Regions from separate parts of the Leclercia adecarboxylata genome, predicted to be linked through region 4. Evidence: predicted binding sites of a transcription regulator. Region 4 holds the regulator's gene; each other region holds the start of a gene.
What was found. The regulator CRP, encoded in region 4, controls carbon source genes, mostly activating them, when cyclic AMP is high. The targets are predictions, from matches to a motif close to ATGTGANNNNNNTCACAT.

Region 1: the regulator CRP is predicted to act here: its motif matches at 2,034-2,051, upstream of msrB (peptide-methionine (R)-S-oxide reductase MsrB).
Region 2: the regulator CRP is predicted to act here: its motif matches at 3,072-3,089, upstream of epd (erythrose-4-phosphate dehydrogenase).
Region 3: the regulator CRP is predicted to act here: its motif matches at 3,747-3,764, upstream of deoC (deoxyribose-phosphate aldolase).

The regions. Positions count from the first base shown of each region.
Region 1 covers NZ_CP040888.1:307,894-314,032, forward strand. Annotated here, with positions in the region: partial or broken gene FHN83_RS01640 (IS481 family transposase) at 101-370, opposite strand; gene FHN83_RS01645 (peptide-methionine (S)-S-oxide reductase) at 386-958, opposite strand; gene msrA (peptide-methionine (S)-S-oxide reductase MsrA) at 955-1,455, opposite strand; gene msrB (peptide-methionine (R)-S-oxide reductase MsrB) at 1,458-1,904, opposite strand; gene FHN83_RS01660 (YkgB family protein) at 2,141-2,656, opposite strand; gene FHN83_RS01665 (carboxymuconolactone decarboxylase family protein) at 2,794-3,348, opposite strand; gene FHN83_RS28465 (peptide-methionine (S)-S-oxide reductase) at 3,407-3,568, opposite strand; gene FHN83_RS01675 (ISAs1-like element ISAs12 family transposase) at 3,731-4,867, opposite strand; gene FHN83_RS01680 (IS630-like element ISAhy2 family transposase) at 5,179-6,139, opposite strand, start outside.
Region 2 covers NZ_CP040889.1:1,176,634-1,182,772, reverse strand. Annotated here, with positions in the region: gene FHN83_RS07385 (M48 family metallopeptidase) at 1-655, opposite strand, end outside; gene tkt (transketolase) at 935-2,926, shown strand; gene epd (erythrose-4-phosphate dehydrogenase) at 3,284-4,303, shown strand; gene pgk (phosphoglycerate kinase) at 4,353-5,516, shown strand; gene fbaA (class II fructose-bisphosphate aldolase) at 5,606-6,139, shown strand, end outside.
Region 3 covers NZ_CP040889.1:2,751,317-2,757,455, reverse strand. Annotated here, with positions in the region: gene deoD (purine-nucleoside phosphorylase) at 1-26, opposite strand, end outside; gene deoB (phosphopentomutase) at 116-1,339, opposite strand; gene deoA (thymidine phosphorylase) at 1,391-2,713, opposite strand; gene deoC (deoxyribose-phosphate aldolase) at 2,838-3,617, opposite strand; gene FHN83_RS14960 (YjjI family glycine radical enzyme) at 3,879-5,429, shown strand; gene FHN83_RS14955 (YjjW family glycine radical enzyme activase) at 5,401-6,139, shown strand, end outside.
Region 4 covers NZ_CP040889.1:1,648,424-1,654,562, reverse strand. Annotated here, with positions in the region: gene pabA (aminodeoxychorismate synthase component 2) at 1-45, shown strand, start outside; gene argD (bifunctional acetylornithine/succinyldiaminopimelate transaminase) at 133-1,353, shown strand; gene FHN83_RS09725 (YccS/YhfK family putative transporter) at 1,430-3,517, opposite strand; gene crp (cAMP-activated global transcriptional regulator CRP) at 3,575-4,207, opposite strand; gene FHN83_RS09715 (OsmC family protein) at 4,518-4,922, shown strand; gene FHN83_RS09710 (phosphoribulokinase) at 4,991-5,860, opposite strand; gene FHN83_RS09705 (YheU family protein) at 5,891-6,109, opposite strand; gene FHN83_RS09700 (hydrolase) at 6,112-6,139, opposite strand, start outside.

The DNA of each region.
Region 1 (6,139 bases), on a different replicon from region 4:
CGGATAACTCGCGTTTCCAACGATAAATTAGTTTGGGATTATGTAGGGTAACGTTGTTGTATCGTTATGTGATTTTACTCACTTAGCGCGGTGTACAGAACTACTGGATCAGATCAGTTTCAACTGACGTTCTGCCGTTGCACATTTTGCCCTGATGAGTTCGTTCATTGTTGTAAGACAGCCACTCATCCTGATCATTTTGCCGCGTCTCCAGCGTTTGATTAACTTGTTGCGAAAAGCCACCTGATAAAACTCGTTCAGGATCGCCTTATCAAACTGCTCGCAGATCCCATTCGTTTGCGGTGACATCGTTTTAGTTTTCGTGTGATCGATGCCACTACTAGAGTTGGTAATCATGACGCTCGAACTTGCAGAGTAGCACAGCCTATATCGATGTTAACTCTACACCTGACTCTGTCAATTTATGCGTATCAACATAGTGGCTGAAACGTGCTAATAAGAAGGTGAGTTTTGGATGAATGTACCTTTGACAAAATGGTCTGTTGGGTGCTGTATAAAAGTAGTCGATAAGCTCAGTTTTATTCGCTTTAAAATCCTTAAAAAAATAAACCTGAGTAATGACTGGCTGCTCAAAATCAGCTCTACAGGCATCTAATATGTTTACAGCCTGGTTATACTGAACCTCATCATAAGCGTATATCGCTGAACGATATTTACCACGCATTGAGTGGTTTGATGTGCTCGCGTGAGTATGTAAATGGGTTTCGATCAAGGTTGATAAAGAAATAACAGTCGGATCAAAAACCACTTCAATGGCTTCGCTGAACTGAGCGTTGTCACCAATTGAGGCGATCCAACCTTGATTGACAGTAGCAATGCCAATAAGTGATGAAAATACGCCTTCGGTGCACCAGTGACAACCACCGCCTAAGCCGATTGTATTAAGGGTGGTTGTCGTATGCAAATTGCAAGTCTGTGTGGGCTGCTGCAAACTCATTGAGATGAGGGCAACTTCCAGTCTGGTCTGGGGAAGTGGCAGGTATAGCCATTTGGTCGGAGTTCCAAATAGTCCTGATGCATAGCCTCCGCTTCCCAAAAATCACTTGCAGGTTCGACTTCAGTCACTACTTTTCCAGGCCATAATCCCGAAGCATCCACGTCAGCAATGGTTTTTACTGCCTCAGCATGCTGTGCCTCAGAGGTATAATAAATGGCTGAGCGATAAGATGTGCCCTTGTCATTACCTTGTCTATTTACTGTACTAGGGTCATGAATCTGAAAGAAAAACTCTAAAATTTGTCGATAGCTGGTGATTTCATTATCGAACATTATTTCAATGCCTTCAGCATGGTTACCATGATTGCGGTAGGTAGCATTAGCCACTTCACCACCGGTATAACCTACTCGGGTTGAAGTGATACCGGGACGTTTGCGGATAAGATCCTGCATGCCCCAAAAGCAGCCACCGGCTAATACTGCGCGTTCAATTGCCATAATTAAATGTCCTCTACTTGGTCTAAATACTCTGCGTAACCTTTACTTGCCATTTCTTCCCTAGGAATAAAACGTAATGACGCTGAGTTAATACAATAACGTAGGCCACCCTGGTCTTTGGGACCGTCTGAAAATACATGGCCTAAGTGACTGTCGCCATGAGTTGAGCGCACTTCTGTGCGGGTCATGCCGTGCGACCTATCAGTGATTTCAATTACGTTGACAGAGTCTATCGCTTTGGTAAAGCTCGGCCAACCACACCCTGATTCATACTTGGCAGAAGACGCAAATAAAGGCTCACCTGACACGATATCCACGTAAATGCCGGGCTTGGTGTTCTTTAGCAATTCACCAGTCCCTGGACGCTCTGTACCATTTTCTTGCGTCACCCGATACTGCTCCTTAGTCAGAGCAGAAATCGCATTCATAGATTTTTGATAGGTATTCATAAATGTCCTCTTATAGAGTAGAGCCATGTGCCTTTCAGATTATAAGAGACCTTCTGTTTACAGAATTTATTTCACTTAGGCCGTTAACCCGAAAAAATGATCTGATCCAGTAGTTCTGTACACCGCGCTAAGTGAGTAAAATCACATAACGAGGTGCCTATGACAGCTAAAAAGAACTGCAAGACCTATACCGCAGAATTTAAGGCCCTCTAACTTATAGTTGTTTCGGATGCGGCTTATTTGTTTTTGTGCTCCAGTGCTGTAAGTGATGTGCCTACGATAAATATAGACACGACAAACAAGCCTAAATCTTTTAGCAAAAACTGGCCAGGAACCACAGAGATCGCAGGAAACCCAAGAGATGCCTCAAAAACACCGGGTGTAGTCAGCATGAACGACAATGTCGTAAAAAAGAGTCCGGTTGAAAGTACACCGCCCAAGATTGCGAGCTTAGGGGAGAAAACTCGTGCAGCGATTAACAGGCCAACTGAAATTTCAAGCACACCCAGAAAATTTGAGAATCCTTGAATGCTGAGGAAACTATACATCCATGAAAGCAGAGGGCTATTACTAACAAAACCATGTATACCGTTTGCTTCGTAGCTAGTGAATTTCATACCACCAAACCACAAATATATTATCGTCATGGCAACGTAGATGCCACCTATACCAAACTTAGTGACTTTTGCACCGAGATTATTACTAAGGATATTGGTAGTCTGGACACCATTTTCAATTTCGGGAATAGTCATCTTATATCTCCAATTATTTTTAGCCATGTGGACTCACTCTATGTAGCCCACTAAAATGATATGACTCTTGAGAAAAACTATATGTTTACTCGAGTCGAACCTAACTTAGGTAATTGCTGTAGTTGAGCACCAATGGATTAGACATCAATGCCTAGTGGTTGAACGGCCGGGAAGTCGACCTCGGTCTGTGTCACTTCGTTAACGTAGTTAGTGAAAGTGTTCAGGGCAACAGCCAACAGAATATCCACTACATGTGCATCACTGTAGCCAGCGTTCAGCACCGCTTGGACCTGGTCATTGCTGACTTGCCCGCGCTGGCGGACTACGGCGGCAGCAAAACGCACGGCTGCGTCGGCCTTAGGGTCATTTGATGCACCGCTGCGGTTGGCAGTGAGTTCAGCATCATCAAGCTTGGCCACCTTACGGCCTAGGAAGGAATGGCCAGCAAGGCAATAATCGCAGCCGTTGATCTCAGCGACGGCTAGGGCAATACGCTCAAGAGTCGCTGTACCCAAGCCGCCCTGTGCTGATGCTGCGCTCAATTGCAGGTAGCCAGTCAGCGCAGCAGGGCTGTTGGCAACGACGCGGAACATGTTAGGAACGCGGCCCAGTTGTTTTTCCACAGCCTTGAGTGAGGTATGGGTAGCAGTAGGCGCGGCGTCGATTGTGGTAGGGGTGTTCAAACGTGACATAAATTTCTCCTAGTGATTTGAAAGACAGCACGCTGTATTGGCGTGGAATAAATTGTATTTAAGAAGGTTCTGCTTGATAATCCGTTGCTATCAGACAGCTCATCTTCACGTCTTGCGCAGTCGCCATTTCAGTGCCACTACACACCTTCGTTGACGTCACGCCGTCCTGATTTCTAAGGAGGTCTTCGAGACTCCAAAAACACCCTCCGGCAACGATCACATTATTTATTTTTCATAAAGCCTCCTTGGTTTTTATCTATTTACTAATGGAACTGAATTTACAGCATGTAAAATAGATATAACATGCTCAATAGTTCGTATAATGTGACTTATTAGACAGTTTACGTAGGGGCTATGTCAGGGTGAGAGCGTGAACATTTTGTTAAATTTCACCCAGTTTTTTGAGACCCGCATTGAGTACCGTTTCCAGATATTCACTGCTCATTCCTGCGATTTTTTGCTTCCGTCTTACGCTCGCCTTGCGTGAAGTCTCGGCCCTGAGCATGTTCAGCCCCATGTGCCGGATGCACGCCAAAATCTCTGCGGCATCACCGCGATAAATCGGGCAATCATCCTCGCCCATCGTGACGTCCAGCACCCAGTGCAGGCTATTTTCGATGGCCCAGTGCCCACGCACCGCTCGCGCAAACTCATCCTGCACCAACGCTTTGGAACTGATGAAATAACGCTGCTCTATGGTAATTTTTTGCATATTTTCAACGCGATAGGAGATGGCCACGCCAATGCTGTGCAACTGTTTCCAATGAGGAAACTGGGCGGCCAACTCGCCCGCCGCCATGACATGGTACTCACGACCATCGATGCGGCCATGAGCCTTCTCAAGCGTCATCGTCTCTGCGCATAACGGGGTGGCCGCCAGCGGGGCGAGGGCCTGTCGAACCGCCTCGAACAACTTGGGTTGGTTGCCTTTGACGGCCAATAAGTAATCGCCACCTTGCTGAAGGATGGTCTCGGCGATCTCGGTCTGGCACCCCATCGCATCGATGGATACCAGGCAGCCTTTGATGTCGAGCAGCGCCAGCAACTCGGGAATAGCGGTAATTTCATTGGACTTGGCGTCGGTTTTTATCTGTCCGAGCACCAGCTTATTGGCGGCGGCATAGGCACTGACCATGTGAATGGTCGACGTTCGATCCTCACGGTCATAGGAACTGCGCAGGGTTTTGCCATCGATAGCGACCAGGGCGCCATCGGTGTGCTGGTTAATGGCTTGAGTCCACCGCACAAAGGCGGCCTGAAACGGCTCTGGTTTGATGCCGGAGATGATCCTGGCAATGGTGTCATGGACAGGAATGCCGTTTTTAAACAGTCCCTTGGATTGAAACCAGGGAAGATGAACCTCGCCGAAATCCTCAATATCTTCCCAGCCCTCAGCCCCGCCGATCACGGCACAGACGGTGAGAAACAGGACATCGTAGAAGGGATAATAAATCTTGGCATGCTGGCGAGGGTCGTGAATATTGTCGAAGAACTGAGCGAAAACGGCATCAATAGACATGAGAGCACTCCTGAAAAGGAGCATGAGATCACAGCCGGATCACCAGGTCAAATTTCAGGGTGAGGATGTGAGCAAATTGTTAACTATGGAAATCATGGAAATTATCATTTTTTGGATTTCATGCGCATTTTTTGAGCTGAAATGACGTGCAGTGACGATTAAAAAGTGTGAAGGCGATCCTGACTATAAAGTTAACTGCATATCACAGGCCTATAAGTATTTGTTTTGTAGGCAAAAAACTATTTTTAATTTTTAACAAAATGTTCACGATCTCGCCCTGGATCTATGCTAAATAACTGATCCCAATAGTGCTACACCTTCGCTGTGCCATAGCCATTCCCCGGGAAAGGAGACACGGTATCCATGAAGTGTTTCACTCGGGCCAGCAGGTTTGCCATCCCTCTGCATTGATGATTGCGCGTGATGGTTTCATGTAACTTGTGCCATAGCCGTTCTATGTGATTAACCCAAGGGCTGTAAACTGGCTGGAACACCAGGCAGAACTTGGGATTCTTCTTCAACCATCGCTCGGTCTGTTTGCTTTTGTGAATGATGTAGTTATCGAGGATCAACGTGATGGTTTTGGCTCGTCGGTAGTGGTGGCGCAGCTTTTCCAGCATGGCAATAAACAGCGATGAGTTTTTCTTGATCCCGCTGACGTAAAGCACCCTTCCGTTGCCTGCGTGGAGAACGCCTGCCAGATAATGCTTGGCATTCTGCCCCGGTGTGACAACCCGCTTTTGCTGCGCTCTGAACATCCAGTCGGCTCCTAATTTGGGATTGAGGTCTATATCGACTTCATCCTCATAAAACACCGGATTATCGGCATCACAGCGGGCCAGCGCGGCGTCGATATTCGCCATTTTTTCCTGATAGGCTGGGTCTTTTATCCGCAAGGTCGGCACGGGCCTGCGCCAGACAATGCCCATACGAGGTAACCATCGGCGGAGCGTGGAGGCTGCCACATTGAGCCCTGTTAACCGATTGATTTTTATTGCCAATAGTTCAGTACACCAACGGCTGCGCTGATAACCAAAATCTTGCGGAGAAAACTGCATGAGCAGCACCAGTAAGGTGACAATCTTGGCGATAGGTAAGACTGGGGCACGGCCAGCCGGTAAGGCTTCTAGCGCATCTATGCCTTCATCTCGATACCACCGAAGCCAACAACCGATGGTCGAGCGCGCAGCGCCGGTAAGGTGATGAACATCGGTGATCGTGCGTCCTTCATGTAACAGCAAGATGGCCATCAAGCGACGAGCATGTCCTTTA
Region 2 (6,139 bases), 470 kb from region 4:
GAGCCAGCTTTTCGAAGCTGGTGGCTAAACCTGACGGGTTAATGCCACGTTTGCGCAACAGATCGTATGAGTAGTCATCGGCCTCAGACTCCTGACGCTGGGAGAACTGGGAGTTAACCAGTTTTTCACCGAGATCGCCAAGCTGCGACTGGGAGAGGCTTCCGACAATGCCGCCGGCAGAGGCTGCCGCCACGCGTACGGCGTTAGTGCCGAGCGCGACCTGCATCCCTTTCTTCACGTGGCCGAGGGCAACGTGACCCATTTCGTGGCCGATAACCGCTTCGACTTCGTTGTCGTTCATCATATCCATCAGCCCACTGTAGACGCGGATACAGCCGTTGGCCATGGCAAAGGCGTTGACGTCTTTAGCCATGTACACCTTGTAGTTCACCGGCTGGCCATTAATGTTGTCGCCGAGGGCCGAAGCAATCTTATTCAGACGCTGAGCGTAGGTGCTGTCAGCAGGCGCGATGGTCGCTTTGCCGTCCATCTCCTTACAGGCCTCATCGCTTAACGTTTTCACCTGGGCGTCGGTCAGGGAGTAGGCCTGAAAAGCCTCTGCTCCGGAGCTCAACAGGCCGCCAGAATTCATATTTTGACACCCGCTAAGCAGGAGCGTCGTTCCCAGAGCCAGCACTATTGCACGCATTTTCATTATGTTGCTTCCGTACTCGTTAACATTGATAAATTCTGAAAGTTTTGCCGCCCCGGAGAAGGGTGCAGGAGTAATTATAAGGAATTTAAACCCAGCCGGGCGAGAAGATTGCGCAACGTGCGATCGTGTTCCGGAGATTTCTTAAGCGGCAAAAGAATGGTCCATGTACATGCTTTGTCGCTTGGGTTACATTGTTGGCACTTTTTTCTGGCGTAGCCCAAAACGCGCTGTCGTCAAGCCGAAACGGGTATGGCCTTCAACATCCGATCTGGAGTCAAAATGTCCTCACGTAAAGAGCTTGCCAATGCTATTCGTGCGCTGAGCATGGATGCTGTACAAAAAGCTAAATCCGGTCACCCGGGTGCCCCGATGGGTATGGCTGACATTGCCGAAGTGCTGTGGCGTGATTTCCTGAACCACAACCCGCAGAACCCTGCCTGGGCTGACCGCGACCGTTTCGTTCTCTCTAACGGTCACGGCTCCATGCTGATCTACAGCCTGCTGCACCTCACCGGCTACGACCTGCCAATCGACGAGCTGAAAAACTTCCGTCAGCTGCACTCCAAAACCCCGGGTCACCCGGAAGTGGGCTACACCGCAGGTGTTGAAACCACGACCGGTCCGCTGGGCCAGGGTATTGCTAACGCCGTAGGTATGGCGATCGCCGAGAAGACGCTGGCGGCGCAGTTCAACCGTCCGGGCCACGACATTGTTGACCACTTCACCTACGCGTTCCTGGGTGACGGCTGCATGATGGAAGGCATCTCTCACGAAGTGTGCTCCCTGGCAGGTACCCTGAAGCTGGGCAAACTGGTTGCGTTCTACGACGACAACGGCATCTCCATCGACGGCCACGTTGAAGGCTGGTTCACCGACGATACCGCAGCACGTTTCGAAGCCTACGGCTGGCACGTGGTGCGTGGCGTTGACGGCCACGATGCTGAAGCGATTAAACGTGCGGTAGAAGAAGCGCGCGCAGTCACCGACAAACCGTCCCTGCTGATGTGCAAAACCATCATCGGTTTCGGTTCTCCGAACAAAGCCGGTACGCATGACTCCCACGGCGCACCGCTGGGTGATGCTGAGATCGCGCTGACCCGCGAAGCGCTTGGCTGGAAACACCCTGCGTTTGAAATCCCGTCTGACATCTATGCCCAGTGGGATGCAAAAGAAGCCGGTCAGGCAAAAGAAGCGGCCTGGAACGAGAAATTCGCTGCCTACGCAAAAGCCTTCCCACAGGAAGCGGCAGAATTTACCCGTCGTATGAAAGGTGACATGCCGGCAGACTTCGACGCGAAAGCGAACGAGTTCATCGCTAAGCTGCAGGCTAACCCGTCCAAAATCGCCAGCCGTAAAGCGTCCCAGAATGCCATCGAAGCCTTCGGTCCGTGGCTGCCAGAGTTCCTCGGCGGCTCCGCTGACCTTGCGCCTTCTAACCTGACTATCTGGTCCGGCTCTAAAGCGATCAACGAAGATACTGCCGGTAACTACATCCATTACGGCGTGCGTGAGTTCGGTATGACCGCGATCGCCAACGGTATCTCCCTGCACGGTGGTTTCCTGCCGTACACCTCCACCTTCCTGATGTTCGTGGAATATGCCCGTAATGCGGTGCGTATGGCTGCGCTGATGAAACAGCGTCAGGTGATGGTCTACACCCACGACTCCATCGGTCTGGGCGAAGATGGCCCGACTCACCAGCCGGTTGAGCAGGTTGCCTCTCTGCGTGTGACCCCGAACATGTCCACATGGCGTCCATGTGACCAGGTTGAGTCCGCGGTAGCGTGGAAATATGGCGTTGAGCGTCAGGACGGCCCGACCGCGCTGATCCTCTCCCGTCAGAACCTGGCTCAGCAGGATCGTACTGAAGCACAGCTGGCGAACATCGCCCGCGGTGGTTACGTACTGAAAGACTGCGACGGTCAGCCGCAGGTGATCTTCATCGCCACCGGTTCTGAAGTTGAACTGGCCGTTGCAGCCTGGGATCAGCTGGCAGGCGAAGGCGTGAAAGCGCGCGTGGTGTCCATGCCGTCTACCGATGCCTTCGACAAGCAGGACGCGGCTTACCGTGAATCCGTGCTGCCGAAAGCCGTTTCTGCCCGCGTGGCAATCGAAGCGGGTATCGCTGACTACTGGTTCAAATACGTGGGCCTGAACGGCGCTATCGTCGGTATGACCACCTTCGGTGAGTCTGCTCCGGCTGAGCAGCTGTTCGAAGAGTTCGGCTTCACCGTTGAGAACGTGGTCGCGAAAGCGAAAGAACTGCTGTAATCGCTGTTTTGCCCGGTGGCGCTACGCTTACCGGGCTTACAAATGGCACGAAAACCAGGCCGGGTAATCGCAAGCGAATTACCCGGCTTTTTTGTATGTACTATTCCTCCAGCCTGTAACCAGACCGTTAATTATTCCATGAGAAATGTGACGCAAGTCATATAGCTGGCTTATTGGTCTGGACAGTCATTTCCTTTATTCCGTGTTTCGCTTATTCTGGCTGAAGCGTTTCAGTCGACTAAATGTTCGACAAATGACCAATCAGTTGGAGTTTGTGACAGGCAAGGATTCCCCTCAGAGCGTTGCTGCATTACTCTGTCAGCCACCTCAAGTCAGGGAAAGCTTTGCAGGAGACTTATGACCGTACGCGTAGCGATTAATGGTTTCGGTCGCATCGGACGTAACGTGGTTCGTGCTTTATATGAATCCGGACGCCGGGCGGAAATTACCGTGGTGGCCATCAACGAACTGGCGGATGCCGCAGGCATGGCGCATTTGTTGAAATATGACACCAGCCATGGGCGCTTTGCCTGGGACGTTCGTCAGGAGAGAGAGCAGCTGCTTGTCGGTGATGACGTGATTCGTCTGCTTCATGAGCGGACGATCGACGCATTACCCTGGCGTGAACTGGGCGTTGATGTGGTCCTCGATTGTACCGGCGTCTACGGCAATCGCGAACACGGCGAAGCCCATCTGGCGGCCGGCGCGAAGAAAGTGCTCTTTTCACACCCTGGCAGTAACGACCTCGATGCCACGGTGGTTTACGGCGTCAACCATCATGAGTTGCGCGCGGAACACCGTATCGTCTCCAATGCCTCCTGCACCACCAACTGTATTATTCCGGTCATCAAACTGCTGGACGATGCCTACGGCATTGAGTCGGGTACGGTTACCACCATCCACTCCGCCATGCACGATCAGCAGGTCATTGACGCTTACCACCCGGATCTGCGACGCACTCGCGCGGCGAGTCAGTCGATTATCCCGGTGGACACCAAACTGGCGGCCGGTATTACCCGAATTTTCCCCCAGTTTGAAGACCGTTTTGAAGCCATCGCCGTGCGTGTTCCCACCATCAACGTGACGGCAATCGACCTCAGCGTAACCGTGAAAAAACCGGTAAAAGCCTGTGAGGTCAACCTGTTGCTGCAAAAAGCGGCACAGCAAGCATTTCATGGTATAGTTGACTATACGGAATTACCGTTGGTCTCAGTAGATTTTAACCACGATCCGCATAGCGCCATTGTTGATGGCACGCAAACGCGCGTAAGTGGAGCGCATCTGATCAAAACGCTGGTCTGGTGTGATAATGAATGGGGCTTTGCTAACAGGATGCTCGACACCACGTTAGCTATGGCCGCTCAAGGTTTCAGGTAAGACGCGTATTGCGTCTGCAAAACTTTAAGAATCAACGAGAGGATTCACCATGTCTGTAATTAAGATGACCGATCTGGATCTGGCAGGTAAACGCGTTTTCATCCGTGCGGATCTGAACGTACCGGTTAAAGATGGTAAAGTGACCAGCGACGCGCGTATCCGTGCTTCTCTGCCAACCATCGAACTGGCACTGAAGCAGGGTGCGAAAGTGATGGTAACCTCCCACCTGGGTCGTCCGACTGAAGGCGAGTACAACGAAGAGTTCTCTCTGCTGCCGGTTGTTAATTACCTGAAAGACAAACTGTCCAGCCCGGTACGTCTGGTTAAAGACTACCTGGACGGCGTTGAAGTTGCTGAAGGTGAACTGGTTGTTCTGGAAAACGTTCGCTTCAACAAAGGCGAGAAGAAAGACGACGAAACCCTGTCCAAAAAATACGCTGCGCTGTGCGACGTATTCGTCATGGACGCTTTCGGTACTGCTCACCGCGCGCAGGCTTCCACTCACGGTATCGGCAAATTTGCTGACGTTGCTTGTGCAGGTCCACTGCTGGCAGACGAACTGGAAGCACTGGGTAAAGCACTGAAAGAACCTGCTCGTCCGATGGTTGCTATCGTTGGTGGTTCTAAAGTGTCTACCAAACTGACCGTTCTGGACTCTCTGTCCAAAATCGCTGACCAGCTGATTGTGGGCGGCGGTATCGCCAACACCTTCGTTGCAGCCCAGGGCCACAACGTCGGTAAATCCCTGTACGAAGCAGACCTGGTTGGCGAAGCTAAACGCCTGCTGACTACCTGTGACATCCCGGTTCCAACTGACGTTCGCGTAGCGACCGAGTTCTCTGAAACCGCAACCGCAGAGCTGAAATCTGTTTCTGACATCAAAAATGAAGAGCAGATTCTGGACCTGGGCGACGCCTCTGCAGAGAAGCTGGCTGAAATCCTTAAGAATGCAAAAACCATTCTGTGGAACGGTCCGGTTGGCGTGTTCGAATTCCCGAACTTCCGTAAAGGTACTGAAATCGTAGCTAACGCGATTGCAGACAGTGAAGCATTCTCCATTGCTGGCGGCGGTGATACCCTGGCAGCAATCGATCTGTTCGGTATTTCCGACAAGATCTCCTACATCTCCACTGGCGGCGGCGCATTCCTCGAATTCGTGGAAGGCAAAGTTCTGCCAGCAGTAGCCATGCTCGAAGAGCGCGCTAAGAAGTAAGCCATTTTAGGGCAGGGAAACCTGCCCAATTTTCAGCGCGCTTTTAAGAGCTCGCCCCTTTCCAAGGCCGAAGATACAGGACTCGCAACATGTCTAAAATTTTTGATTTCGTAAAACCTGGCGTGATCACTGGTGATGACGTTCAGAAGGTGTTCCAGGTAGCTAAAGAAAACAACTTTGCTCTGCCAGCTGTTAACTGCGTCGGTACCGACTCTATCAACGCCGTACTGGAAGCCGCAGCGAAAGTTAAAGCTCCGGTAATCGTTCAGTTCTCCAACGGTGGCGCTGCGTTCATCGCAGGTAAAGGCGTTAAAACTGACGTTCCTCAGGGCGCAGCAATCCTGGGCGCAATCTCTGGCGCACATCACGTTCACCAGATGGCTGAGCACTACGGTGTTCCGGTTATCCTGCACACTGACCACTGCGCGAAGAAACTGCTGCCATGGATCGACGGTCTGCTGGACGCGGGCGAAAAACACTTCGCTGCAACCGGTAAGCCACTGTTCTCTTCTCACATGATCGACCTGTCTGAAGAGTCTCTGGAAGAGAACATCGAAATCTGCTCCAAATACCTGGCGCGCATGGCCAAAATGGACATGACTCTGGAAATCGAACTGGGTTGC
Region 3 (6,139 bases), 1.1 Mb from region 4:
TCTGCATTAATGTGAGGAGTTGCCATCTTCAGTTCCTTTTACATTGTTTATTCTTTTCACCCTCTCCCTGTGGGAGAGGGCCGGGGTGAGGGCATCAGACCGCACCCAACATAATTCAGAACATGGCCTTGCCATATTCCATATCAGACGTACCAAAGTATTTCGCAATGGTCTGGCCGATGTCCGCGAAGGATTCACGGTGACCCAGAGAGCCTGGTTTTACTTTCGGGCCGTACACCAGCACCGGAATGTGCTCGCGGGTGTGGTCGGTACCGGTCCAGGTCGGGTCGCAGCCGTGGTCGGCGGTCAGGATCAGAATGTCATCTTCACCCACCAGCTCCATCAGCTCCGGCAGACGGCGGTCGAACAGCTCCAGACCCGCAGCGTAGCCAGCGACGTCGCGACGGTGACCCCAGGAGGAGTCGAAATCGACGAAGTTGGTGAAGACGATAGTCTTGTCGCCCGCCTCTTTCATCTCTTTCACGGTAGCGTCAAACAGCGCGTCCAGACCGGTGGCTTTCACTTTTTTGGTGATGCCGCAGTTAGCGTAGATATCCGCAATCTTACCGACGGAAACCACCTGGCCGTCTTTCTCTTCAACCAGTTTCTGCAGCACGGTCGGCGCTGGCGGTTCTACGGCCAGATCGTGACGGTTGCCGGTACGCTGGAAGTTGCCCGGTTTGTCGCCCACAAACGGACGCGCGATCACGCGGCCAATGTTGTAGCCGCCTTCGGTCAGCTCTTCACGGGCGATTTCGCACAGCTCGTAAAGACGATCCAGGCCAAAGGTCTCTTCGTGGCAGGCAATCTGGAACACGGAGTCAGCAGAGGTGTAGAAAATCGGCTTGCCGGTTTTCATGTGCTCTTCGCCGAGCTGGTCCAGAATGACGGTGCCGGAAGAGTGGCAGTTGCCGAGATAGCCCGGCAGGTTTGCGCGCTCAACCAGCTTATCCAGCAACTCCTGCGGGAAGCTGTTCTCGTGATCGGAGAAATAGCCCCAGTCGAACAGAACCGGCACACCGGCGATTTCCCAGTGGCCTGACGGGGTGTCTTTCCCGGAAGAGAGCTCGTGCGCCCAGGCGTATGCGCCAACCACTTCGGCGTTGGCGTCCATACCGGCTGCCACTTTACCGGTGGAACCTTCATGGGCTTTAACCAGGCCCAGACGGGTCAGGTTTGGCAGATTCAGCGGGCCCTGACGACCGTTGTTCGCTTCGCCTTTTGCACAGGCTTCAGCAATGTGACCCATGGTGTCTGCACCGGTGTCACCAAAGCGATCTGCATCTTCTGTAGACCCGATGCCGAAAGAGTCCAGCACCATAATAAATGCACGTTTCATATGTTCTCCGTACTCAGTGCTTCATAAAAAAGCGATCAGATCAGTATACCGCTATTCGGTAATACGACGATAGACCGAAGGCGAGCTTTCTGGGGCATTATCCGCCAGAGTAATGGCAGCCTTCACGGCTTTCGCCGCTTCCTGCCAGCTGTTTTCATCTTTCGCGTGGATCACCGCCAGCGGACGTTGACCGTCAACGCTGTCGCCCAGACGGGCCATATCGGTGAAGCCGACGCTGTAATCAATGCTGTCGGAAGCCTGACGACGACCGCCGCCCATGGAGACCACCGCCATACCCAGCGCGCGAGTGTCCATCGCCGAGACGAAGCCTTCGGTATCCGCGTACACCGCTTTGCTGAGCATCGCGGTTGGCAGGTATTTGGCGTAGTTTTCCACGAAATCGGTCGGGCCTTTCTGGGCAGCAACCATGCGGCCAAAGATCTCCGCCGCTTTGCCGTTATCCAGCACCGCCTGCAGTTTCGCCCGGGCGTCGGCGTCATCGTTCGCCAGTTTGCCTGAAATGAGCATCTCGACGCACAGCGCCATGGTCACCTCGAACAGGCGCGGGTTGCGGTATTCACCTGTCAGGAACTGTACCGCTTCGCGCACTTCAACCGCGTTACCCGCGCTGGAAGCCAGCACCTGGTTCATGTCGGTAAGCAGTGCGGTGGTGCGCACGCCAGCGCCATTGGCAACGCCAACGATCGCTTCGGCAAGCGCCGCTGAGAGTTCGTAGGTCGGCATAAAGGCGCCGCTGCCCACTTTCACGTCCATCACCAGCGCATCCAGACCTTCGGCCAGTTTCTTGGCAAGGATCGAAGCGGTGATCAGCGGGATGGAGTCGACGGTCGCGGTAATGTCACGCGTGGCGTAAAAACGCTTGTCCGCCGGAGCAAGAGAGCTGGTCTGGCCGATAATCGCCACACCCACATCTTTAATAATGTCGCGGAAGCGGTTGTCATCCGGGAAGATATCGAAGCCCGGAATGGCTTCCAGTTTGTCGAGCGTGCCGCCGGTATGACCGAGGCCGCGCCCGGAAATCATTGGAATGTAGCCGCCGCAGGCAGCGACCATTGGCCCCAGCATCAGCGAGGTGACATCGCCCACGCCGCCGGTGGAGTGTTTGTCCACGATCGGGCCATTAAGGTTAAGGCTCTTCCAGTCCAGAACGGTTCCTGAATCCCGCATCGCCATGGTCAGCGACACGCGCTCCGGCATCGCCATATCGTGGAAGAAAATGGTCATCGCCAGGGCGGCAATCTGCCCTTCAGAGATGGTATTGTCGCGAATGCCGTTGATAAAGAAACGGATCTCTTCGTCGCTTAAAGCATGACCATCACGTTTTTTACGAATAATTTCTTGTGCGAGAAACAAAATAACCCCCTGAGGAAGTGAGTCGAAGGCTAACCGTAGGCCGGGTAAGCGTAGCGCCACCCGGCGAACCGGAACAACGCCGGATGGCGGCTACGCCTTATCCGGCCTACAACGAATAGTGCTATTAGTAGCTGCTTGCGCTCTTACCGTCGCCGTAGCCCAGTGCTTTCAGCAGGCTGGCCAGCAGGCTGGATGCGCCAAAACGGTAGTGGCGGGAATCAGCCCAGTCGGCACCGAACAGCTCATCGGCAATCGCCAGGAACTGCTGCGCGTCTTCTGCGGTACGCACGCCGCCCGCCGGTTTGAAGCCCACGGTTTTTTCCACGCCCATATCGCGGATCACTTCCATCATGATGCGTGCGCTTTCCGGGGTGGCATTGACCGGCACTTTACCGGTGGAGGTTTTAATGAAGTCTGCACCCGCTTTAATAGAGATTTCAGACGCTTTACGGATTAAAGCCTCTTCTTTCAGCTCGCCGGTTTCGATGATCACTTTCAGCAGCACGTTTGCCGCTGCGCAGGCCTCTTTACAGGCTTTCACCAGCTCAAAGCCCACCTGCTCGTTACCGGCAATCAGCGCGCGGTAAGGGAAGACCACGTCAACTTCGTCAGCGCCGTAAGCGATGGCGGCGCGGGTCTCTGCCAGCGCGATTTCGATGTCGTCGTTACCGTGTGGGAAGTTGGTCACGGTGGCAATACGCACGTCCGGCGTGCCCTGCTCTTTCAGGGTCTTACGCGCGATCGGAATGAAACGCGGATAGATACAGATAGCCGCCGTGGTGCCCACCGGGGTTTTCGCCTGATGACACAGGGCGATCACTTTCTCGTTCGTGTCGTCGTCATTCAGGGTGGTCAGATCCATCAGTTTTAAAGCACGCAGGCTGCTTGCGGTTAAATCGGTCATAACATTCTCCGGGCGTATAGCCGTAAAATTTCACCTTGCGGGTCTGTGAGTATTCTAACATTCACCCGCTTTCTCACTTCGACATTCATCACAGTTAATGAAATATGCATACAAATTTGCATAACCATAATGAGATCAACTTCAAATAATTTAGCTACAACTGCTGATTAAAGCGTCAGGCACCCGCGCAGGATCAAAAGCAGCTGGCAGGAGTCTTTCTACAATCTTCCCCTGTCCATGCAGAAGAATAAGGAAGCGACAATGTCCCCATCCACCCCCGCCGCCCTGCAACAACGTTGCCAGAAAATTGTGACAAGCCCGGTGTTAAGCCCCGAACAAAAACGCCACTTTCTGGCGCTGGAGGCGGAAAACAATCTGCCCTACCCGGCCCTGGATAATGATGCGCGTCTGGCCCTGGCCGGGGGATTTATCTGCGATATGTTTGAAGGCCACGCGCCTTACAAACCGCGCTACGTGTTGCCTGACTATGCGCTGTTTCTGAAACAGGGTTCAGAGTGGCTGGAACTGGAAGGCGCTCAGGATCTGGATGATGCGCTGTCGCTGCTGACCATCCTTTACCACCATGTTCCGTCCGTTACCGCCATGCCGGTGTTCCTCGGCCATCTCGATACGCTGCTGCAGCCATATGTTAGAATTCTAACACAAGAAGAAATCGATATTCGAATAAAACGTTTCTGGCGCTACCTCGATCGCACCCTGCCGGATGCCTTCGTCCATGCCAATATCGGCCCGGCAGACGGCCCGATAACGCGCGCCATTTTACGCGCCGATGCAGAGCTTAAGCAGGTTTCACCCAATCTCACCTTTATTTACGATCCCAAAATCACGCCGGACGATCTGCTGCTGGAGGTGGCGAAGAACATCTGCGAATGCAGTAAACCGCATATCTCCAACGGGCAGGTAAATGATAAAATTTTCACAAAAAATGGCTTTGGCGTGGTCAGCTGTTACAACTCGCTGCCGCTGGCAGGCGGGGGAAGCACCCTTGTGCGCCTCAACCTGAAGGCCATCGCGGAGCAGAGCGAAACCCTCGAGGCGTTCTTTACCCGCACCCTGCCGCACTACTGTCAGCAGCAGATCGCCATCATCGATGCCCGCTGCGAGTTCCTGTATCAGCGTTCCGGCTTCTTTGAGAATAGCTTCCTGGTGAAAGAAGGGCTGATCGATCCCAACCGTTTTGTGCCCATGTTCGGCATGTACGGCCTCGCCGAAGCGGTGAACGTGCTGTGCGAGAAAGCGGGGATTAACGGGCGCTACGGCAAAGATGACCAGGCCAATGCGCTGGGGTATCGCATCAGCGAGCAGCTGGCGGCCTTTGTGGAAGCCACCCCGGTCAAATATGGCTGGCGACACCGCGCCATGCTCCATGCCCAGTCGGGGATCAGCTCTGACGTGGACACCACGCCGGGGGCGCGTCTGCCGTATGGCGATGAGCCGGATCCGATTAGCCACCTGCTGGCGGTCGCGCCGCATCATCGCCACTATCGCGCCGGGATCAGCGACATCCTGACCCTGGACGAGACCGTGAAGCGCAATCCGCAGGCGGTGGTGGAACTCTGTCTGGGCGCTTTCCGCGCCGGGATGCGCGAATTCAGCGCTAACGTTTCAGGGAACGATCTGGTTCGTGTGACGGGGTATATGGTGCGGCTGTCCGATCTGGAAAAATACCGCGCCGAAGGCTCGCGCACCAACACCACCTGGCTGGGCGAAGAGGCCGCCCGCAACACCCGCATACTGGAGCGCCAGCCGCGCGTGATAAGCCATGAACAGCAGATGCGCTTTAGTCAGTAAGGTTATCCCGTTCTCCTGCGTTGACGGGCCCGGCAGCCGCCTGGCCCTGTTTCTGCAGGGGTGCAACCTGCGCTGCAAAACCTGCCACAACCCGTGGACCATCGGGCGCTGCAACGACTGCGCCGCCTGCGTGCCGCACTGCCCGCACGATGCGCTGAATATTCAGGCCGGACGGGTCTGGTGGGATGACGCGACCTGCCAGCAGTGCGATACCTGTCTGCAAATGTGCCCGCAGCAGGCGACGCCCATGGCGCAGCGGTTAAGCGTGGAGGAGGTCATCGTGCAGATCCGCAAGGTCGCGCCCTTTATCTCCGGCATCACCGTCAGCGGCGGGGAAGCCACCACCCAGCTGCCGTTTCTGGTGGCGCTGTTTTCCGCGCTGAAAGCCGATCCGCAGCTGCAGCATTTGTCCTGTCTGGTGGACAGTAACGGCCTGCTAAGCGAAACCGGCTGGCAAAAGCTGCTCCCGGTGTTTGATGGCGCAATGGTCGATCTTAAGGCCTGGGACAACGCCCATCACCGTTTTCTGACCGGGCGCGACAACGCGCTTATCAAGCACAGCATTCGCTGGCTGGCGGCACACCACCGGCTGAGCGAGCTGCGTTTACTGGTGATCCCGGATCGCTGTGATTACCTGACGCACCATCGCGAACTGGTCAAATTTATCCGTCAGCTGGGGGATGTTCCGGTCAGGATCAACGCTTTTCATG
Region 4 (6,139 bases):
AGCGAGCAGGGCCACCAGCTGCTGGCTAATTTCCTCAATCGTTGATTTTTAGTTGCCATGAAGTGATTTTTTAAGCATATTTCGTGATTATATTTTCACTTCTGCTTTTTGCTTAAAAAAGGGTGGGGTTACATGGCAACTGAACAATCTGCAATTACGCGCGCGACATTCGATGAGGTGATTCTGCCAATTTATGCACCGGCTGAGTTTATCCCGGTGAAAGGGAAAGGTAGCCGCGTCTGGGATCAACAGGGCAAAGAGTACATTGATTTTGCGGGCGGCATTGCAGTGACGGCGTTAGGTCACTGTCACCCGGCGCTGGTCGAGGCGCTGAAAAGCCAGGGCGAAACCCTGTGGCACACCAGCAACGTCTTTACCAACGAACCCGCGCTACGTCTGGGTCGTAAAATCATCGACGCCACCTTTGCCGAACGCGTGCTGTTTATGAATTCCGGCACCGAAGCCAACGAAACGGCCTTTAAGCTGGCCCGGTATTACGCGTCCACCCGCCACAGCCCGTTTAAAAGCAAAATCATCGCTTTCCATAACGCGTTCCACGGTCGTTCGCTGTTTACCGTGACCGTGGGCGGTCAGCCAAAATATTCCGACGGCTTTGGCCCGAAACCGGCCGACATCATCCACGTGCCGTTTAACGATCTGCATGCGGTAAAAGCGGTGATGGACGATCACACCTGCGCGGTAGTTGTCGAGCCCATCCAGGGCGAAGGCGGCGTGATGGCGGCAACGCCAGAATTCCTGCAGGGACTGCGCGATCTGTGCGATCAGCACCAGGCGCTGCTGGTCTTTGATGAAGTGCAGAGCGGCATGGGGCGCACCGGAGATCTGTTTGCCTATATGCACTACGGCGTGACGCCGGACATCCTGACCAGCGCCAAGGCACTCGGCGGCGGTTTCCCGGTCAGCGCGGTGCTCACCACCCAGGATATCGCCTCGGCGTTCCACGTGGGCTCTCACGGCTCCACCTACGGCGGCAACCCGCTGGCGTGTGCGGTCGCAGGGGCGGCGTTCGATATCATCAATACCCCGGAAGTGCTGAGCGGCGTTAATACGAAGCGCGAGCAGTTCGTGAAGCATCTCCAGCAGATCGATGCCCAGTACGATGTCTTCAGCGATATCCGTGGCATGGGGCTGCTGATTGGCGCCGAGCTGAAGCCGCAGTACAAAGGCCGGGCGCGTGATTTCCTCTATGCCGCCGCCAGCGAAGGGGCGATGGTGCTCAACGCCGGACCGGACGTGATGCGCTTTGCGCCGTCGCTGCTGGTGGAAAGCGCGGATATCGACGAAGGGATGAACCGCTTTGCGAACGCGGTGAAGCGGGTGGTTCAGGCGTAGTTGTGTTGCCCGGCGGCGCTGCGCTTGCACGGGCCTACGGATTTGTAGGCCGGGTAAGCGCAGCGCCACCCGGCAATTAATACGGCGTGCGTTTCAGCCGCCGGATCAACCAGATACCGTGATGCGGGCGCTGGCGCCACGCCACCGACGAAATGGTGTGCATGGTGTTCAGATGCCCCAGAATACGCTGCAGATGCTGTTCCAGCGTGCTCATGGGGCCGTGCGTCAGGGTCTCTGGCGCTTCCAGAATATTACTGTCTCCGCTCTCCCCCGGCGCGTCATACTCCAGACGCTGCTGACAGCGCTGAAGCGCAATTTCACACGACTGCAAATACCGCTGCGCCAGATCGGGCGTCAGCATCGTATGTTCCCGCGCCAGCGTCGTCATCGCATTGATATGTTCGACGATAAACTGGCTGTGCGTCACCCACAGCCGCATATCCGCCAGATAGGCTGAATTGAAGCCCGGCTCCTGCATCGCCTGATTCAGGGAGTTGAACAGCGCGTTGTGCGCCTGGTTAACCTTCATGCGCTGCCACGCCAGCGGTGTGGGTTGCGGATCGTCGCTGAGGATCAGGCGGATGGCCTCCTGATCGGCCTCCAGCGCGTCGTGGGCGTTCTGGCGCAGCAGCCCGCTTTGCCATTGCGGCCACAGCCATACCATCCCGCCGAAAGCGATTAAACAGCCAATCAGGGTGTCGGCCAGTCGGGCGATAATAAACTGCTCCCCGTTCAGCGTGATCAGCTGAAGGGTGTACACGGCGGTCACCGTGAAGCCCACCGTCGCCCAGCCGTAGTTCTTACGAATGAACAGATAACTTACCAGGGTGACCATCAGCATCCCCGTCAGGGTGTAGCCTTCCGGAACGTGGAAGTGCAGGGTAACGCCGGCAATAACCAGCCCCGCCAGGGTACCGGCCGCCCGGTGGAGAATGCGTACCCGCGTGGCGCTGTAGCCGTTTTGCGTCACCAGCAGGACGGTCATTAAGATCCAGTAAGGCTTAGGCAGATGCAGCGCCACGCCCATCAGGCTGGCGATACTCAGCATCACGCTGATGCGGGCCGCATTGCGCAGGGCGGCAGATTTAAGCGACAGATAGCTTCTCAGGGCGGGGATCAGCGGCAGGCGCTTCTGCTTGTCCGCCATCAGATCGCGCGGATAGAGCGGACGCTGGGTGCGGAGCACGCGGGCAATCCGGCTGAAGTGCCATGCGCAGAACTGACCCACCGGGTTATCCGGGTGCTGGCGGGCGATTTTTTCCAGCGCGCCAAGCTGCTTGTCCATGTTGAAGCGGGTGGGATAGCGATGATAGAGAATGTCATCCGCCAGCACGCGCAGACGGGCGGCGACGGTCAGGGCGTTCCAGCGGATCACCGCTTCGGCGTGGCTGCGCTCCACCAGCGTTTGCACCTCCTTCGGATGATGCAGGCTGACGGAGATGTGCTCCTGCAGATCCAGACCCACCTGGAAGGTACGCAGCAGCCGCTTGTATTCATGATTTTTGTTCGCGGCAAGCATGTGCAACTGCTGATAACACTGGCTAATCAGGTCGACCACCTTCTGCTGGCGGGCCAGCAGCGGCGGTAACGATTTTTCAGGGTCGGTATGCTGGGTCAGCAGGGTGTATTTGGCTTCGCAGTAATCGGCCAGTTGGCGGTAGAGCACGCTCAGGGATTCACGCAACGGCTGCTCGCGCCACATCCAGAACCAGAACCAGTTGAACAGCCCGTACCACAGGGTGCCCAGCGCGTAGATGAGCAGCGGCGCCCAGATCGGCATATTTCCCGCCAGGCTCAGGGTAAAGATGGCGGCAATCAGCGAGGCGGGCAGCAGGCGGGCATGCAGGGCGCTGATCTCTGCCGTGACCCCTAACGTCATCGCCAGCACCGTCAGAATGAGGGGCAACGGTATATCGCGCGCCAGCAACAGCTGCACGGCCAGGCTACAGCCGGCAAACAGCGAGCCGCCAATAATCAGGCGTTTAAAAAAGCGTTTATGGGGCGTGTCGAGGCCAGCAATGTTGCAGCAGGCGGGGACGAGGGAGAACAGCAGACCGTATTGCAGATAACCGAGAACTAAACCCACAGCCACAGGGAGACACAACACCAGGGTTTGCCGCAGTGCGTAGTTAACTTCCGGGTGATAGATGAGCCTGCGCCACATGGGTGAGAGAGACAAAAACGGCGTGTCATCGTGCGATGCCACGCCGTCTGAGTGGAATTAACGTGTTCCGTAAACCACGATGGTTTTACCGTGGGCGGAAATCAGGTTCTGATCTTCCAGCATTTTCAGAATACGGCCCACCGTCTCACGAGAACATCCGACGATCTGACCAATTTCCTGACGGGTGATTTTAATTTGCATACCGTCCGGGTGGGTCATGGCGTCTGGCTGTTTCGCCAGGTTCAGCAGAGTCTGAGCGATACGGCCCGTCACGTCCAGGAAGGCGAGGTTGCCCACTTTCTCGGAAGTGACCTGCAGACGGCGAGCCATCTGCGAAGAGAGGCGCATCAGGATATCCGGGTTAACCTGGATCAGCTGGCGGAATTTCTTATAAGAGATCTCAGCCACTTCACACGCGGTTTTCGCACGGACCCAGGCGCTACGCTCCTGACCTTCTTCAAACAGGCCCAGTTCACCGATAAAGTCTCCCTGATTCAGGTAAGAGAGGATCATCTCTTTGCCTTCTTCATCTTTGATCAGCACTGCTACTGAGCCTTTGACGATGTAATACAACGTTTCCGCTTTTTCACCCTGGTGAATCAGCGTGCTCTTCGATGGGTACTTATGAATATGGCAATGAGACAAGAACCATTCGAGAGTCGGGTCTGTTTGCGGTTTGCCAAGCACCATGCGCTGTTATCCTCTGTTATAAGCTGTCTCCAGAGTCTGGCTGTGTACCTGTACTCTGGGGGTTGCAATCGAATTCTTCCCCCTGCCTGGGGAGCGGCTGTCACAATAATTAGCAGCCTGTAATGTGTGATGTCCTCTGCATACATGTGTAACGTCAATGTATTACTGTAGCATCTCGACTGTTTTAGCATAGGTTTTGCCGCGTGTCTCCTGGTGTCTCGCTTCAGCTTGATGCAGGTCGACTTCCGTTGCCAGAATTGTTACTGGCGCGTAATCTGACAGGAAAAATGCAATCCTGGAGTTAATAAAAATGCAAGCACGTGTGAAATGGGTTGAAGGGTTAACCTTTCTCGGTGAGTCTGCCTCGGGCCACCAGATACTGATGGATGGCAACTCCGGTGACAAAGCGCCAAGTCCGATGGAAGTGGTTCTGATGGCGGCGGGTGGATGCAGCGCAATCGACGTGGTATCGATTCTGCAAAAAGGCCGTCACGACGTGACTGACTGCGAAGTAAAGCTGACCTCAGAACGCCGGGATGAAGCGCCGCGCCTGTTTACCCATATCAATCTTCACTTCGTGGTGACCGGCAAAGAGCTGAAAGACGCTGCGGTCTCCCGCGCGGTGGATCTCTCTGCGGAGAAGTACTGCTCCGTGGCGCTGATGCTGGAAAAAGCGGTCAAAATTACCCATTCGTATGAAGTGATCGAGGCATAAGCTTGTGGGGCATCGTGCGGTCTGATGCCCTCACCCCGACCCTCTCCCACAGGGAGAGGGAGAACAGATTAAGCGATCTTCTTGCCTTCCATCAGCCGCTGCACCAGCGGCGTCATGATTAACTCCATCGCCAGCCCCATCTTGCCGCCCGGCACCACCAGCGTATTCATGTGCGAAATAAACGAGCCCTGCAGCATCGCCAGCAGCCAGGGGTAATCGATCTCGTCCAGATTGCGGAAATGGATCACCACAAAGCTCTCGTCCAGCGAAGGGATGGCTTTTGCCGCAAACGGGTTCGAGGTGTCCACGGTCGGGACGCGCTGAAAGTTAATATGGGTGCGGGAAAACTGCGGCGTGAGGAAGTTAATGTAATCCTCCATGGAGCGAACCACGGAATCCATCACCGCTTCACGGGAGTGGCCGCGCTCGCTGGTATCCCGCGTCAGCTTCTGGATCCACTCCAGGTTAACGATAGGCACCACGCCCACCAGCAGATCGACATGGCGCGCCACGTCGTGTTGCGGCGTGACGACCCCGCCGTGCAGACCTTCATAAAACAGCACGTCGGTGGGTTCCGGCAGCGGCTGCCAGGGAGTAAAGGTACCCGGCACCTGGTTCCACGGCACCGCTTCGTCATAGGTATGCAGGTATTTGCGCGACTGGCCGGTCCCGCTGCGTCCGTATTCCGCGAAGGTCTGCTCCAGCATGCCAAAGTCGTTGGCATCGGGGCCAAAGTAGCTGATATGTTTGCCGAGATCGCGCGCTTTGCGGATTGCCATATCCATCTCAGGACGGGTGTAGCGGTGAAAGCTGTCGCCCTCTACCTCTGCAGCACGCAGATGCAGTTGCGAGAAGATCTTACGGAAGGCGAGGCTGGTGGTGGTGGTGCCTGCACCACTCGACCCTGTAACGGCAATAACCGGATGTCTGGCGGACATAGCAACTCCCTGAGTGGAAAGAGTGTGCGATCAGTCGCGAAACTGACCACGGGGCATGATATTCACCGTCTCGTGCAGTTCGGACCACACCAGAACGGCCTCACCGCTTTTAAGCTGCTGTTTAACATCGGCGACTTTCATTTCAAGCGTGCGTTCATGTTCACCATAATCTGTGCCCTCACGCAATACAAAGCTTTCAATCAGATTATCCAGCGTTTCGGGAGCCAGATCCTGCCAGGGAATGATCATGTTTACTTTTCCAGATATGTGGTCAGCCAG